Regions from separate parts of the Bacillus sp. EB V-12 genome, predicted to be linked through region 1. Evidence: riboswitches for the same ligand, from Rfam matches in the RefSeq annotation. Region 1 holds a riboswitch; each other region holds the start of a gene.

Region 1 (3,290 bases):
TAATTCTTGCCCGCATTTCATTTTTATATGTTTCACCAGTTGCGACTAGTTTTAACTGGAAGATTGGTGAAACGAGATATGGAATGAGGTAGGCCAGTGTTGATACGGTAATAACGAATGTATAAGCTTCCGCAATGGTTCCTGATAATGTTGAGAATAGGAATACTTGCGACATAATGTTTGTTAATCGTAATGAGTAAATTGGACTTCCTTTTTTATTTGTTTTCGTGAAGAAGGAAGGGAAGAAACCTTCTTTTGCTGCTTGATAAGGTACTTCTGAGCTTAATAAAATCCAGCCTAAGATAGAACCGAACAGGGAAGTAAGAGCAAGTAATGCCATCAGTTTCCCGCCGCCGTGCCCCATTGCAGCGTTTAGTGCATCTGCTAATGGACGTTCAGAAGCTTGTAATTTATCAACATGAAGTACACCCATTGTTAAAATTGTGATTCCTAAGTAGATGGCAACTGTAATAAGTAATCCCGCAACTGTTGCGCGTTTTACCGTTTTTGGAGAAACAGCACGGTTTGATAAAAGAACAGCTGATTCAATTCCGATAAACGCCCAAAGTGTTGTAAGAGCAGCTAAATTCACTTGTGAAAGAAGACCGTGTGATGCCCCTGATTTATCAATCATCGGTGTATACCATTGTCCAAATTTAGAAGCTTCGAATGCAAATAACGTAACGACGATGAATAAAAGGAATCCAGTTACTTTCGTTGTTGTTGCTAAGAAGTTTAGTTTTCCAGCTCCGCTTACACCGTTTGTTAATATAATATGAGTTCCCCAAAGTAAGATGGAACAAATCGTAAATGTAATTAGTTTTCCGACTTCTACGTTAAACGAACCGATTGAAAATAGTAGTCGCGTATCTTTCATAATTGGGAAGAAGAGTGATAAATATCCCGCAAATGATGTAATGATGGCAACGTTACTTGCCCAGTTTGCAACCCAATATCCCCATACCATACTGAAGCCAGCCATTTTTTTCTTTTTTGGTGTTGAGAATAAAGCATATGCATGACTTTGTGGCCCTGTCGTTAAATCAGGACGACGAATTGCTAAATTACCGAAAACAAGAGCTAGCATTAAAACACCAAACCCTGTAGTTAACCAAGCTAAAGTGACACCGAGTGGGCTTGCTGTTTGTGCCAACGTACTTGGCACCATGAAAATACCAGCGCCAACCATGTTACCGACAACGAAAGCTGTTAGTACCCAAAAGCCCCATTTTTTTTGTTGCATAGAAAATACCTCCAAAGTTAGTATAACCAAGTCAAGCGAGGAGATATGTATGTCTTCCTGAGTCAGGAAGAGAAGTCCCAAACAAAACAAAAAAAGCACGTAATTTGCCGCTACATGCTTTCTATCTTATAAGAAACCCACGACATACCTCTCGATAGCTCTCCACAAACGAAACGTTTGTGACAGTTCTGCACTTATTAAATGCAGACCCAGCAAGCGTGCATGGTGGACACGACTTACTTCGGCAACCATTCCTTTCTCATTCCTTCATCAATGCCACTACATCTCCTGAAATGATACTCTTAATGATTGCAACCTCTACCTCACCGAGATACGAATGAGGATTTAAATATTAAATTAACGTCTTTAAGAGTAACAAATGTATTTTTATACGTCAATGGATATAGTAATAATCAGATTATAGAGAAGAGTTTGTGATTAAAAGTAAGAGGGATTGTTATGTGATATTTGAATTTTCGTAATATAATACATGTTATTAGCGCTAGATGATTGAAAAGGGGATGAAGTAAATGTCTGTATGTCATAAACATTCAGTAATAGGTGTGCTAGATTCGGGAGTTGGAGGATTAACAGTTGCGAGCGAAATTATAAGACAATTGCCTAAAGAAAGCATTTATTATATTGGTGATAATAAGCGTTGTCCGTATGGGCCAAGAAGTGTAGAGGAGGTGCAATCTTTCGTATTTGAAATGGTTGAGTTCCTCAAACAGTTTCCATTAAAAGCGCTAGTCGTAGCATGTAATACTGCTGCAGCTGCTGCATTGAATGCGCTGCAAGAAGCACTTTCCATTCCAGTTATTGGCGTTATACATCCAGGAGCAAGAGCGGCAATTAAAGTTACAAAGAAAGGGGAAATCGGGGTAATTGGAACTGTAGGTACGATAAAATCTAATATGTATGAAAAAGCATTACACGAGCTGGATACATATTTGGAAGTGCATAGCTATGCTTGCCCGACTTTAGCCACAGTTGTAGAAAATCAATTAGAAGATACAGCATATGTCACGCAGCAAGTGAAACAAGCTTTACTTCCATTAACGAAAGAAGATATAGATACGTTAATTCTTGGATGTACGCATTATCCACTTTTAGAGTCCTATATAAAAAAGGAACTAGGAGAAGACATAACGATTATTAGTTCTGCAGAAGAAACAGCGATAGAGTTAAGTACCATTTTACAGCACAAAGGAATTTTGTCTGACAATCTGAATCCGAAGCATCGCTTTTTTACAACGGGATCTGTTTTATCATTTGAACATATCGCTGAGCGATGGCTAGGGTATCAAATTTCTGTAGAATGTGTACATTTGCCTATGAAAAATGCGTGTATACATAATTAAGATTTAGTAAATTACTTTTTTAATAAATGAGGTTCGTTTCATAAGAAGGAAAGAATAAGCTTTTAATTGAAGTGTTTAAGGGCAGTTCAATTAAAGGGGAGATTGGATTATGGAATTATTAAGATCTCAATTATTTGCTTTAGAGTATATTTCAAAATATGCAGAGAACGAAAAACGTGGGGCTAAAGCAACGATTAATCATATACTTAAAATGTCTAATATTACAGATGAAATATTTGAAGAAGCTGTCGCTAATTTAAAATCTCATGCAAGGATTGCTTTACACTTTCATCCAGACAGACTAGATTCGAATATGAAAAGTGTTGCTGAAGCACTGTTTGAGCAAGGAGTATATAAAAGTCAGTTTGAAACATTGCTATCTAATGGAAGCGTATCTGCTTACCCTGGTGGTGAACGTGACCTTTGGGAAAAAAGAATATTTGGAGGAGCATATCAATTAGAAGGCGTAACAAATAATCAACGGCCAAAATATGGAGCGCTAAATTTAATGTTACATCCAGATGGGCCGGCTCCGCGTTTTGGTTCCTGTTATTTTCTCTTATCTCCAAAAGTTTCTTCGCGCTCTACATATACGTATTTAGATTCGCATCAAGATCCGAAAGAAAAGGGGACTTATGAGGAGTTTGATATGATTTTAGCTGCTCTTTTGGAAGAGACATTTGTAA
Region 2 (3,290 bases), on a different contig from region 1:
GCAGAGACGATACGAGTTCTCGTACTGAACTACTTCGCCAACGAGCTCTGCACCATGCTTAGTGAGTCTCGATACCATTTCGTCAATATCCTCGACAGTGAACATGACGCGTAGATAACCGAGGGCGTTTACAGGAGCTGTTCGGTGATCTGCTATAGTAGGAGGGGTGAGAAATCGCGAAAGTTCAATTCGGCTGTGGCCATCTGGAGTGACCATCATAGCGATTTCTACGCACTGAGAACCGAGTCCAGTTACGCGACCAGCCCATTCACCTTCGACATTTGCTCGACCTTCGAGATTCAAGCCAATCTCCTCAAAGAAAGAGATTGCGTTATCAAGGGATTCTACAACGATGCTGACATTGTCCATTCGTAGTAATTTGTTTTTTGCCATAGTCTTATCTCCTTATGTATAAAAGTTTATTATTTAATTATCCTCATAATTATACTACTAAGTAGTTACAAATTCCTTTCAGTCAAAAACACCTTGTCACAGTATAGGAAAATGTGACAAGGTGTTTTTTAATATATCATATAGCATCTTGTTAACGAATAGCTTTTTATTTAATAGGAAGGAAGTAGATTGATATGTTTTTTTTATAAGCGTTACTAAACATATCAAATTAGCTCATTTGCACGAAAGGCTCAATTTTCGCCATAAATGATTGATGCAGCGCCTCAACGCCTGTTACTAAATGAAGGCGGTCAATAACGACAGACACTTTAATTTCTGATGTACTTACCATTTTAATATGAATATCTTCTTCTTTTAAAGTAGTGAACATATTTGCAGCGACACCTGGGTTAGATACCATGCCAGATCCTACGATTGATACTTTTGCTAAATGATTTTCATATTCTACTGCTTCATAGTGAAGTGCCTCTTGATTTTGTTCCAATACTTCTAATGTTTCTCTTAAATCATTAGAATGGATGGAGAAGGAGAGATGAACAGTTCCTTCATTTGTAATACTTTGAATGATGATATCTACATTAATATGTGCCGCTGCTAATGTAGAGAAAACAGTTGAAAGTGAACCTTGTTCTAATCCTTTCACTGTGATGCGTGTAATATTATCTTCAAATGCAATACCTTTAACGATTGATTGTTGTTCCATGTTACATTCTCCTTTTACAATTGTTCCGTTTTCTTGTTCCATACTTGAGCGAACTTCTAAAATGACATTATGATTTTTAGCAAACTCAACAGCACGCGGGTGTAATACACCAGCACCGAGGTTTGCAAGTTCTAACATTTCGTCATAAGAAATTTCATCTAATTTATAAGCATCTTTTACAACTCGTGGATCCGTCGTATATACGCCGGTCACATCTGTGTAAATATCACATTTTTTTGCGTTTAGTGCAGCAGCTAATGCGACAGCAGTTGTATCAGAACCGCCTCGTCCAAGCGTTGTAATTTCAAAATCTTCACTGACTCCTTGGAAACCAGCTACAATAACAATCGTACCTTCAGCAAGATAAGATTGAATACGATCTGTATGAATGTCAGTAATCCGTGCACTACTATGTACAGATTCTGTCGTAATACCTGCTTGCCACCCTGTTAATGAAATTGCATGATAGCCTTTTGCTTGCAGTGCCATTGTTAATAATGAAATAGTTACTTGTTCTCCTGTAGATAGAAGCATATCCATTTCACGTTTACTTGGATTTTCTGTGATAGCGTTAGCGAGTGCGACAAGTTCATCTGTGCTTTTTCCCATTGCTGAAACGACAGAGACAATGCTATGACCTCGTTCATATTCTTCAATAATTAAATTTGCTACATGTTGAATGCGTTCGACGCTTCCGACAGAAGTGCCACCGAATTTTTGAACAATTGTTTCCATTACAGATTCCTTCTTTCGTCTATTTTTAAGAATAGATTAGGAAATATATAAATCCCAATACTCCTGTAGTTACCAGAAAGACAAACAAAAAACACCATCTCAAATAAGTGAGGATGGTGCTGTTACAGGAAAAGGGAAACAGAAAACGGAGCTAATAAAAAAACCGCCAAAAAAGGAATATCATAAAAAATGATATCTCTTTTTTGTAGATAGCTCTTCATACGTACACGTTTGTACATATGACAGTTCTGTTTCTATTCGAAAACAGCCCCAATTGATAAATGCAGAGAAATTTATCAATTTCGGCAATACTTCCTTTTATCTAACTTCATAGACATCTCTGTGTCTCCATTAGAATACTCATAAGTATCGCAACCTCTATCTCACGTTTTAGGCGAGAGTGTTTGATTTATGAAGTTGTTGGTAACATTTGTTTTATAATAATTTAAATTTTTCGGGGAATCAAGTGTTTTATATACATTTTAAAAATTCTTTCTTTTTTGGGGAAGTTTGTGAAAAATGTAGCAAAATAAATTCATTGCATGTACATTAAACTTATAGTGCATAGGAGGTGGGGAGAATGAAAAGGAAACAGCCTATTTATGTTGCGACAAAAATGAACACGACGATGGAAAAATTATGGGAATATACGCAAGAACCACATATACATACAGAGTGGGATGCTCGCTTTACTGAAATTTCGTATTTAGAGAAAAAAGAAGGAGAACCACAGAAGTTTTTGTATAAAACAAAGATTGGATTTGGGCTTGAAATAGCTGGAGAAGGGGAATCAATAGGTGAAATAAGAAAAGAAACTGGTGAAAGAATTTCTTCTTTAAAATTTTGGACGGATAATACATTATCTCTTATTCAAATAGGACGTGGTTATTGGAAGTATACGCCAAATAAAGAATACATCCATTTTAAGACACAATATGATTATGATACAAGATTTGGTCGTGTAGGGAATGTAATAGATTGCTATATGTTTCGGCCGTTATTAGGTTGGGCGACTGCTTGGAGTTTTGATGCCTTAAAATTATGGTTAGAAAAGGGGCTTCATCCTAGGTTACTAATTAGAAGAACAATGACGTATTGGCTCGTATGTTTTTTATTTGCTTTTGTATGGATATATCAAGGGATAGTGCCAAAACTACTGTTTACTCATTTAGAAGAAGTAAAGATGCTTTCTGTATTAATCGGTTCAAATGAAAGTAGTATATGTATACTTAAAATAATTGGGATGTTAGAAATAATTTTCGGTGTCGTATGGCTGTTGCCAATAATAAAACGAAAATTATTTATACTGCATATTATTGTATTACTAGTTTTAACGTTAGCAGCAGGATTTACGAATATTGCAAGCTTTACAGGGCCGTTTAATCCGATTACATTAAATGTTCTTCTAATGGGGTTATCAATTGTCGGTTATATAAAT
Region 3 (3,290 bases), on a different contig from region 1:
AATCGGCTTCTTCATCTCACTTGGCTGGGAACAAGTAAGCTGGGTTTGGGTATTTTCTCTCATGCTCGGTGGTATCGTAGCGGCACCAATCGCGGCATGGCTAGTTCGCATCGTTCCTTCTCATTTACTTGGCGTATTAGTTGGTGGTCTTATTATCTTTACAAACATTCGTACACTGCTTACTACATTTAAAGTGGATCCAACTATTATTTCACTTTCTTACGTTGCAGTTGGTCTTGTCGTTATTATTTCTATTTTCATTGCTGTTCGTAATCATTCCAATCGTCCTAATACGTCAACGGCTGAGTATCCGAATGATCAGAAGCAAATGCTACCATAACTATAAAAAATACCGCTCAATTTAGAGCGGTATTTTTTATTTTTCTATTTTCCAATTAATCATCATTTCTGTAGCATTTACTCTCTTCATATGTAACTTTTCTAAAACACGCATCGAACTATAATTATCTAGAAGTGTCTCTGCAATTATTGTTTCTACCTCACCTGTTTTGAAAGCCCAATCGATTAGTTCTTTTACAGCTTCTGTTGCATAGCCCTGATTCCAATATTTCTCAATGAATCCATAGCCAATTTCTACTGTTTGATCCTCGTTTGGTTTCCCTTTAAACCCAATATCACCTAAAACGCTATCATCTTCTTTTCGAAGAACATACCACGCCCCCCATGGTAATAAAGTTGCATCTTGTTTTACATTCTTTACATGCCCTACAATATGCGGGCCGCTATTGTATCCTTGCTCGTTAGCGACTTGAATCCTCTCTTCTGTACACGGCACTATATAGAGCCTTTCTGTTTCTAATTTCATTTTGATTTCCCCTTTTTGCTTAAACGTTACTCTAATTATAACAAATAATATGACTTTATTATGAATGTCGAATTATATTTTTCTGAATTTTCTTTTAATTTAGAGGGTTTTTCAATATTTTTTGCGAAACATTTGTATAACAATTTTTTCTTTGCTTATTGCTACATAATAGTAGGTTCGGGTGGAGTTTTGCAAGCGTTTCCTATACAATAACCGATATTTTTTGACTTTTCCTAACAAAATATCTTGCAATATATTCAGAAAGTCATTACAATTGCCATATATTAAAAATCTTAGCAATATATCAAATCCTCATCAATCCGATGAGGTAGAGGTTGCGACTTTTAAGAGTACGACGGACGAGACACAGAGAATGTCACCGACTCCGTTTGAAAGGAAAAGTTGCCGAAGTTTATATTTCTTCTCTGGAAATATGGGCTGGGGCTGTCTCCGAAAGGAACAGAACTGTCACGTTTACAAAATTACCGTGTAAACGTGGGGTGCTATCTTAACGGAAGGGTATGATGGGGTGGTTATTTGTGAAACGTTCCGCCAAATTCCTTTGGCGGTTTTTTGTATTTTTCTCCCCCGCTCCTTCCTAACCTACAAGAAAAGGAGTGTTGAACATGAATAGCGCAACAAATCAATCTACCTCTAAAACGCAAACTACACAAGGACAAGGTGAATTAAAACGCGGATTAAAATCTCGTCACCTTACGATGATTTCTCTCGGCGGTACAATTGGTACCGGACTATTTCTTGCCAGCGGTGGTGTCATCCATTCAGCTGGACCTGGTGGTGCATTAATTGCATACGCCGCAATTGGAATTATGGTTTACTTTTTAATGACAAGCTTAGCTGAACTCGCAGCTTACATGCCTGTTACTGGATCTTTTAGTACGTACGCAACAAAATTTGTTGATCCATCACTTGGCTTTGCACTTGGATGGAACTATTGGTATAACTGGGCAATTACGATTGCTGCTGAACTAGCTGCTGTAACATTAATTATGAAATTTTGGTTCCCAGATACCCCTTCTCTTATTTGGAGCGGATTATGTTTAGCTATTATTTTCCTTTTAAACTACTTATCTGTTAAAGGGTTTGGTGAATCTGAATATTGGTTCGCACTTATTAAAGTAGTTACGATTATTATCTTTTTAATTGTTGGTTTCATGATGATTTTTGGAATTATGGGCGGCGAAACGGTTGGCTTCAAAAACTTCACTGTTGCAGATGCACCATTTAACGGCGGTATCATGGCAATTATCGGTGTGTTTATGGCAGCTGGTTTCTCATTCCAAGGTACTGAACTATTAGGAGTAGCTGCTGGTGAAACATCTGATCCAGAACGTAATATCCCAAAAGCAATTCGTTCAATCTTTTGGCGTATTCTTTTATTCTATATCCTTGCGATTCTCGTTATCGGTTTATTAATTCCTTATACAACTGAAAGTCTTGCTGCAAGTGATGTAACAGTAAGTCCATTTACACTTATTTTCGAAAAAGCGGGCGTTGCCTTTGCTGCTTCTGTTATGAACGCTGTTATTTTAACGGCAGTACTATCTGCTGGTAACTCTGGTATGTATGCATCAACTCGTATGCTTTGGGATTTAGCTCGCCAAGGGAAGGCACCAAAGTTTCTTGGTAAATTAGATAGCCGCGGTGTACCTGTTAACGCATTAATCGTAACATCGATTGTCGGTAGTATTGCTTTCATTGCTTCTTTATTCGGTGACGGTGTTGTATACATTTGGTTATTAAATGCATCAGGAATGTCTGGCTTTATCGCTTGGGTCGGCATTGCAATTAGTCATTACCGTTTCCGTAAAGCGTATATCGCACAAGGAAAAGATTTAAATGACTTACCATATAGAGCAAAATGGTTCCCCTTCGGTCCAATCTTTGCATTTACACTTTGTATCATCGTAATTTTAGGACAAAACTACGGGGCATTTATGGGTGAGTCAATCGACTGGAACGGTGTACTCGTTTCTTACATCGGTTTACCACTCTTCTTAGTACTATGGTTAGGTTATAAATTTACGAAAAAAACAAAAGTGATTCCACTTGATAAATGTGAACTAAAATAAAGTGAAACGAGCAAACAAATTTGTTTGCTCGTTTTTTGTTGCAAACCTCTTTGCTTCCCTATTGCTCCTGTTTTTGCCATAATAGAAGAAATATAAATAAAAGGTTGGGATACAATGAACATTCGCATTACTGATGAAGCAAAAGCAGCTATACATAGATTAGAACGTGAAGACAAAAAGATCATTCGCATTAGAGGAACAATGACAAACTCTTGTAGTATTTTCGTTGATGTCGATTTAATTTGGGATACATTTAACGCAGATGATGTTGTATATGAAGATGCGGAGCTTATCGTACAAATGGATTCATTTACGAAAGACTACACTGGTGATACAGTGAAGCTTGATTATAAGACGACAGGTTTTAGTAT

What was found. Region 1 has a riboswitch for lysine ahead of ACZDYH_RS07175 (amino acid permease). Riboswitches for the same ligand answer to the same signal wherever they lie in the genome.
Region 2: it holds a riboswitch for lysine, as region 1 does, so the genes downstream of both, ACZDYH_RS15170 (aspartate kinase) here and ACZDYH_RS07175 (amino acid permease) in region 1, are expected to answer to the same signal.
Region 3: it holds a riboswitch for lysine, as region 1 does, so the genes downstream of both, ACZDYH_RS17245 (amino acid permease) here and ACZDYH_RS07175 (amino acid permease) in region 1, are expected to answer to the same signal.

The regions. Positions count from the first base shown of each region.
Region 1 covers NZ_JBUXJL010000002.1:116,412-119,701, forward strand. Annotated here, with positions in the region: gene ACZDYH_RS07175 (amino acid permease) at 1-1,243, opposite strand, end outside; lysine riboswitch at 1,391-1,572, opposite strand; gene racE (glutamate racemase) at 1,774-2,604, shown strand; gene ACZDYH_RS07185 (DUF3626 domain-containing protein) at 2,714-3,290, shown strand, end outside.
Region 2 covers NZ_JBUXJL010000003.1:714,796-718,085, reverse strand. Annotated here, with positions in the region: gene ACZDYH_RS15175 (VOC family protein) at 1-393, opposite strand, end outside; gene ACZDYH_RS15170 (aspartate kinase) at 623-1,852, opposite strand; lysine riboswitch at 2,055-2,241, opposite strand; gene ACZDYH_RS15165 (DoxX-like family protein) at 2,433-3,290, shown strand, end outside.
Region 3 covers NZ_JBUXJL010000004.1:375,455-378,744, forward strand. Annotated here, with positions in the region: gene ACZDYH_RS17235 (sulfite exporter TauE/SafE family protein) at 1-340, shown strand, start outside; gene ACZDYH_RS17240 (GNAT family N-acetyltransferase) at 377-826, opposite strand; lysine riboswitch at 1,148-1,340, shown strand; gene ACZDYH_RS17245 (amino acid permease) at 1,453-2,919, shown strand; gene ACZDYH_RS17250 (iron-sulfur cluster biosynthesis family protein) at 3,034-3,290, shown strand, end outside.